2 regions of the Thalassobacillus hwangdonensis genome follow, and region 2 is predicted to be linked to the other one. Evidence: a T-box and tRNA genes for the amino acid it is inferred to sense, from the RefSeq annotation. Region 2 holds a T-box; the other holds one or more tRNA genes.
What was found. A T-box is a leader RNA that pairs with one kind of tRNA and senses whether it is charged. The one in region 2 lies ahead of ileS (isoleucine--tRNA ligase), so its partner is inferred to be a tRNA-Ile.
Positions count from the first base shown of each region.

Region 1: it encodes a tRNA-Ile, which carries the amino acid that the T-box ahead of ileS (isoleucine--tRNA ligase) is inferred to sense. The anticodon was not compared.

Region 1 covers NZ_JBHTKL010000001.1:1,135,184-1,138,593, forward strand. Annotated here, with positions in the region: gene ACFQ2J_RS06075 (MFS transporter) at 1-343, opposite strand, end outside; gene ACFQ2J_RS06080 (superoxide dismutase) at 483-1,094, opposite strand; tRNA gene ACFQ2J_RS06085 (tRNA-Phe) at 1,317-1,389, opposite strand; tRNA gene ACFQ2J_RS06090 (tRNA-Ser) at 1,659-1,751, opposite strand; tRNA gene ACFQ2J_RS06095 (tRNA-Ile) at 1,762-1,838, opposite strand; tRNA gene ACFQ2J_RS06100 (tRNA-His) at 1,842-1,917, opposite strand; tRNA gene ACFQ2J_RS06105 (tRNA-Met) at 1,957-2,033, opposite strand; tRNA gene ACFQ2J_RS06110 (tRNA-Asn) at 2,043-2,117, opposite strand; gene ACFQ2J_RS06115 (Na/Pi cotransporter family protein) at 2,357-3,410, opposite strand, start outside.
Region 2 covers NZ_JBHTKL010000001.1:501,357-504,766, forward strand. Annotated here, with positions in the region: gene ACFQ2J_RS02700 (YlmH family RNA-binding protein) at 1-765, shown strand, start outside; gene ACFQ2J_RS02705 (DivIVA domain-containing protein) at 857-1,372, shown strand; T-box leader at 1,431-1,654, shown strand; gene ileS (isoleucine--tRNA ligase) at 1,720-3,410, shown strand, end outside.

The sequences.
Region 1 (3,410 bases), 630 kb from region 2:
CACCTAGCATAATATTGAATTGTGCCGCTCGTTCTCCGACAATTAATACCGCCATGAAAAACAGGGATAAAAACACAACCCCCGACCTGAGTACAATGACGCGGTCGACTCGTTTCGCCCACCTGCCTGCAAAAATGAACGTCACCGGCTGCAAAATATATATACTTAAATTATATAAAGCAATGGCTGTGTACTCACCACTCGTCTGCTTCCAAAGATAAACGTTGACGAATGTATTGGAAAGGAAAATCCCTAATGAGTAAAGGCCACCGATCAACAATAGCAACAATAAATCACGATTGACTTCTGTTGGTCCTAAAATCGTACGAAATAACTTATTCATATCTCCAATCTCCTTTACATACCGTTAGTTTTCACAAATGAAAAGGAGATATACGAAACGATTAGGATGGAGGCTACAAGTATCTACAGGCATAAGAAAAAGCGCAGGCTTATTCGCCTACGCTTTCATGTGTCATTTATTATTTAGCTGCGTCAAAACGCTTGGAAACTTCGTCCCAATTTACAACGTTCCAGAATGCAGAAACGTAGTCAGGGCGTTTGTTCTGATATTTCAGGTAATACGCGTGCTCCCAAACATCAAGTCCAAGGATAGGAGTTTTACCTTCCATCAAAGGAGTGTCCTGGTTTGGCGTATCTGTAACTTCAAGGTTGCCATTATTGACAACAAGCCATGCCCAACCGGAGCCGAAGCGTCCTTTTGCAGCATTTTCGAATTTCTCTTTGAAGCTTTCTAAGCTTCCGAACGTATCATTGATTTTATCAGCAAGTTCACCAGATGGTGCACCGCCGCCATTCGGAGACATTACTGTCCAGAATAGGTTGTGGTTCGCAGCTCCGCCACCGTTGTTGCGTACTGCAGTACGGATATTTTCAGGTACAGCGTCAAGATTACCTAAAAGATCTTCAAGGGACTTGCTTTCTAGATCCGCATGTCCTTCCACCGCATTGTTAAGCTTAGTTACATAAGCGTTGTGGTGCTTCGTATGGTGGATGTTCATCGTTTCCTTATCGATGTGTGGTTCAAGTGCGTCGTAAGCATAAGGTAGTTCTGGTAGTTCAAATTTAGCCATAATGAAAATTCCTCCTTTATATTTATGTACATTAGAAGCTTCATGAAAAATGTTGCCTCTAATGCAACATTACCAAAGTGGTATGACCCATGCAAATCTTTTGCACATGAAAAGAAGGCCAAAAAATCGGCTCCGTAAATATTAATACCCATTGGGAATCATTTCAAACATGAAAAAACAGATAATAAAAAAACAAGCATCTCTGCTTGTTCTGGTTGAAAGTGGCTTGGGACGGAATCGAACCGCCGACACACGGATTTTCAGTCCGTTGCTCTACCGACTGAGCTACCAAGCCATAATAGTGAAAATTTGATTAATAGTATTTCCGCGACGTTCACGTGAATGTGCTCGTCGTTCGACTCGTTCTAGTTAGCCTCTGGCTTAATGTGTGGTGTTGAACTCCTCGCAAAGCCTACGCTGAAGATAATTCAAGAGGTTTACGGCTTCGCTACCAAGCCGGTGCTCTGATTTGTGTGAGACTGGTATTTGGTCACTCAAGTCTCTTGGTTCATTTTGGCTGTTCTCTTATTTTGGATGAGTTATTTTCTTCCTAAAAATAAAAAATGGCGGAGGAGGAGGGATTCGAACCCCCGCGGGCCGTGAAGCCCCTGTCGGTTTTCAAGACCGATCCCTTCAGCCGGACTTGGGTACTCCTCCGTCATATATATGGTGGACCCTGCAGGACTCGAACCTGCGACCGATCGGTTATGAGCCGATAGCTCTAACCAGCTGAGCTAAGGGTCCACATGGGGCGACCGGTGGGGATCGAACCCACGGATGCCGGAACCACAATCCGGTGCGTTAACCACTTCGCCACGACCGCCATGTGAATGATAAGTATTTAATTAATGAAACATATGTATGGTAGCGGCGGAGGGGATCGAACCCCCGACCTCACGGGTATGAACCGTACGCTCTCGCCAGCTGAGCTACACCGCCATGATCTCTTGGCTCCACCGGCAAGATTCGAACTTGCGACCGATCGGTTAACAGCCGATTGCTCTACCACTGAGCTACGGTGGATCAATATAAATAAGGATGTCATTGAGCTTGTCAGTTTTTAAAAAAATCTCTTGTGCATATGTAACTTCATTGAAGCGACAAGATTTAATATATCATGTCTCAGCACTTCTGTCAAAGGTATTTTTCAGAAGCTTTGTTAAGCGACAAAAATAATATAGCATGTTCTATCCGTTCATTCAACAATTTTTTCACTAAAAAAGAAGCGTACTCCTCGTTTGAGGAATACGCTTCTTACTGAGTTACTGTTCAGCTAGAACTTCTTCTGCAATATTGACGGCATGGTCCCCGATACGCTCAAGGTTGCTGATGATATCAACGAACACGATACCAGCCTGTCCAGAGCATAGTCCTTCATTCAGACGGATGATGTGCTTCTTGCGGTAAGCACGTTCCATTTGGTCAATTTGATCTTCCTTCTGCACAACGGCAAGTGCTTCTTCTCTATCCATATTTTCAAGCGCTCGCATCGCCTGCTTCACAGTCATCAAGGTTAGACTGATCATATCGTTTAAATCTTCATTTGCTTGTTCAGTAAGGTCCACTTTATTGGAGATCTTATAATCGATCAATTCGACAATATTTTCAAAGTGGTCACCAATTCGCTCGATGTCTCTGACAGAGTCCATCAATGCAGAGTGTTTATGACTTTCTTCATCAGAAAGCGGTGCTGATGATAGCTCGACTAGATAATCCGTAATCTTACGGTCGAGGTTATTCAAAGCATCCTCGATCTGCAGCGCCACTTCCGCATGCTTTTGTTTATGGTTATTCAGGTAATAACTTGTTTCTTCAAGTCCTTTATACGCATACTCACCCATGCGAATTACTTCTTCTTTCGCCTGATCCAGGGCAAGTGATGGAGATTGCTCAATGAAAATCGGATCAAGATGACGTGGTTTGAATTCTACAATAGAATCTTTACCTGGGATGACTTTCACAACAATCCAAGCCAATACTGCAATAAACGGGAATTGCAGAATCGTATTTGCAATATTGAAAGATCCGTGGGCAAATGCAATCGTCATCTCTGGTTCAAGGTCAAATTGGTTTCTTAAGAATTCGACATAAATCGTAAATGGCTTCAATAACAATAGGAACAGAACTGCACCTAGAACGTTGAATATTACGTGAACGGCTGCGGCACGTCTTGCTCCTACACTTGCACCGATAGCTGCAAGTACTGCTGTGATGGTTGTACCGATGTTATCACCGAATAGTACCGGCAAGGCTGCATCAATATCCATCAGCCCTTGTCCATAGAATTCTTGTAAAATACCGATGGTTGCACTGGAA
Region 2 (3,410 bases):
ATCTACCAACATTTCAGAAAAGAGGAACGGCCGTTCATCGATCAGATTCTGTCATGGCAAACAGAAGTGGAAAGAAGCTTCATCCCTAAGCTAACCGAATTCCTCGATCCGAGAGAACAATTAATCTTTAAAACAGTAATCGGAAAGCACCCTGATTTTACATTGGATTTTTTCGGGGGAAAAGGTGCAGAAAGAAAACGCGCCATTCTTGCTCCTTATTATGAAACAGTGGATGAGAAAGACTTCGACCTGGTACTCCTGGAAGCAGTCTATCCCCAGAAATTCATCACCTTGACGCACCGGGACGTCCTGGGTGCTTTCATGTCACTGGGAATCAAACGAAAAAAGGTAGGAGATCTCATCGTTCGGGATGGAGTCATCCAGATCGTAGCTACTGGTGATATTGTTGATTACATACGTATGAATATGACCGGTGTTAAAAAAGCGAACATCCAATTTGAAGTGAAATCATTTGATCAGATGCTGCAAAGTACAGATGTTTGGGAATCGGCAGAAACTACGGTTTCGTCTTTGCGGCTTGATGTAATCGTGAAAGAGATTTATCGTATATCACGACAAAATGCCGGATTACTGATTGAAAAGGGCCACGTGAAAGTAAACTTTCGCGTAGTCGAGGATACTTCATTCCAGCTCGAATCGGGTGATATGATATCCGTCCGTAAAAAAGGTCGGAGTAAATTGGTGGAAGTACATGGAACTACAAAAAAGGAAAAATTCAGGATTACCACTTCGAAATTAAAATAAAATCAGGTGGAAAGAAGGAATCGACCTTTTTTTGTCGAAATTTAAAGTACTAGATATATGTTCATATGACTATACTGAGGAGGTGGCCGGTGTGCCATTAACACCACTTGATATCCATAACAAAGAATTCACCAGAGGTTTCAGAGGCTATGATGAGGACGAAGTAAATGAGTTTCTGGATCAGGTCATCAAAGATTATGAGATGGTAATCCGCGAGAAAAAGGGATTGGAAGAGCAAGTCAATCAACTAAACGATCGCCTTGGACACTTCACCAATATAGAAACGACATTGAATAAATCGATCCTTGTTGCACAGGAAACCGCTGAAGAAGTGAAAAACAACGCTACGAAAGAATCCAAACTGATCGTGAAAGAAGCGGAAAAGAATGCAGACCGCATCATTAACGAAGCGTTGACGAGATCCCACCGTATTGCCATTGAAGTCGAAGAATTGAAGAAGCAGGCGAAAGTTTTCAAAAACCGCCTCCGTATGCTTGTGGAAGCTCAGCTGGATATGATCCAGACTGAAGATTGGGACCACTTGCTTGATACGGAGATGGAGGATGAAGACACATTCAGAAAAGAGCTTGTAGAAAATAAATCTTGACTTCATTTGTAAAATTACATATAATTCATTAACATGAAATTATACAAATCTTAATGAAGTCAAGACAATGATAGGGAAAGTACGAAAGGTCCCCTGGCAGTTTGAGCGATCCGGAGATGGTGCGAGTCCGGAGCAGCCCCTTTTGGAAAATCACCCTTGAGTTTCCATTCGAAAAGCGATGAGTAGAAATGGACGTTTGATTCACGTTACGAATGAACTGAGTGGGAAATCTGCTATCGGATTTTCTATAAGGGTGGTACCGCGAGCTTTCTCGTCCCTTTTTGGGATGAAGAAGGCTTTTTTTATTGTATTGAGTCAATGGTAGTTGAAAAGAGGAGGAAATTGAAGTGAATTATAAAGAGACATTACTTATGCCGAAAACGGATTTCCCGATGCGTGGAAATCTTCCGAATCGAGAGCCTGATATGCAGAAGCAGTGGGACGAAATGGATATCTATGGAAAAGTGCAAGAACGTACGAAGGACCGTCCGTTCTTCGTATTGCATGATGGACCTCCATATGCGAACGGCGCATTGCACATGGGCCATGCGTTGAATAAATCTCTGAAAGACTTCATTGTCCGCTACAAATCGATGTCAGGCTACAATGCTCCCTATGTTCCTGGTTGGGACACACATGGTCTTCCGATTGAAACGGCTTTGACAAAGAAGAAAAAGTTCGACCGCAAAAAAATGACGGTTGCAGAGTTCCGTCAGAAATGTGCCGAGTACGCGATGGGGCAGCTGGATAATCAGCGCAGCGAGTTCAAGCGGCTTGGAGTTCGCGGGGACTGGGATAATCCTTACGTAACCTTGAATAAGGACTATGAGGCTGAACAGATCAAAGTATTCGGTGAAATGGCCAAACAAGGTTACATCTATAAAGGCTTGAAGCCTGTTTACTGGTCACCTTCTTCTGAGTCCGCACTTGCGGAAGCAGAAATTGAGTACCAGGATAAACGTTCTCCATCCATCTATGTAGCATTCGAAGTCAAAGATGGCAAAGAGCTGCTTGAAGGTGGAGAGAAGTTCGTCATCTGGACGACGACCCCTTGGACGATTCCTTCCAACATGGGAATTGCATTAAATCCTGCCTACAATTATGTAGTGGTTGAAGCAGGAGAAGATAAATTCGTAGTAGCTGAAGATCTGTTGGACGATGTCGCTGAAAAGATTGGCTGGGAAAACCCTCAGGTAGTCAAGACGTTCAAAGGAAAAGAAGCAGAATATATCACGACGAAGCACCCACTGTATGACCGTGAGTCACTCGTAATCCTTGGGGATCACGTAACTGTGGAAGGTGGAACAGGTTGTGTCCATACTGCCCCTGGACACGGGGAAGATGACTTCTGGGTCGGTAAGAAATATGATCTTGATGTCCTTTGCCCAGTAGATGAAAAAGGGGTATTCACAGAAGAAGCTCCTGGCTATGAAGGACAATTCTATGATGCTGCTAACAAACCGATCACAGAAAAGCTCCAGGAAGTCGGCGCACTTGTAAAGCTGGAATTCATCACACACTCCTACCCGCATGACTGGAGAACGAAGAAACCGACCATTTTCCGTGCGACGGACCAGTGGTTCGCATCCATCAAGGATTTCCGCGATACATTGCTGGATGAAATCAAAAATGTAAAGTGGGTTCCGAAATGGGGAGAAACGCGTCTGTATAACATGGTCCGTGACCGTGAAGATTGGTGTATCTCCCGTCAGCGTACATGGGGTGTACCGATTCCGGTATTCTATGGAGAAGACGGCACTCCGATCATCACAGATGAAACGATCCAGCATGTTTCGGATCTATTCCGTGAACACGGATCGAACGTATGGTTCGAACGGGAAGCAAAGGACCTGCTTCCTGAAGGTTTCACTTCCGAACACAGCCCGAACGGAACGTTCACGAAGGAAGAAGACATCATGGATGTATGGTTCGATTCCGGATCTTCCCATCAGGCGGTCCTTCACCAGCGTCCAGATTTGCAGCGCCCTGCAGATCTTTACCTTGAAGGCTCCGACCAATATCGAGGATGGTTCAACTC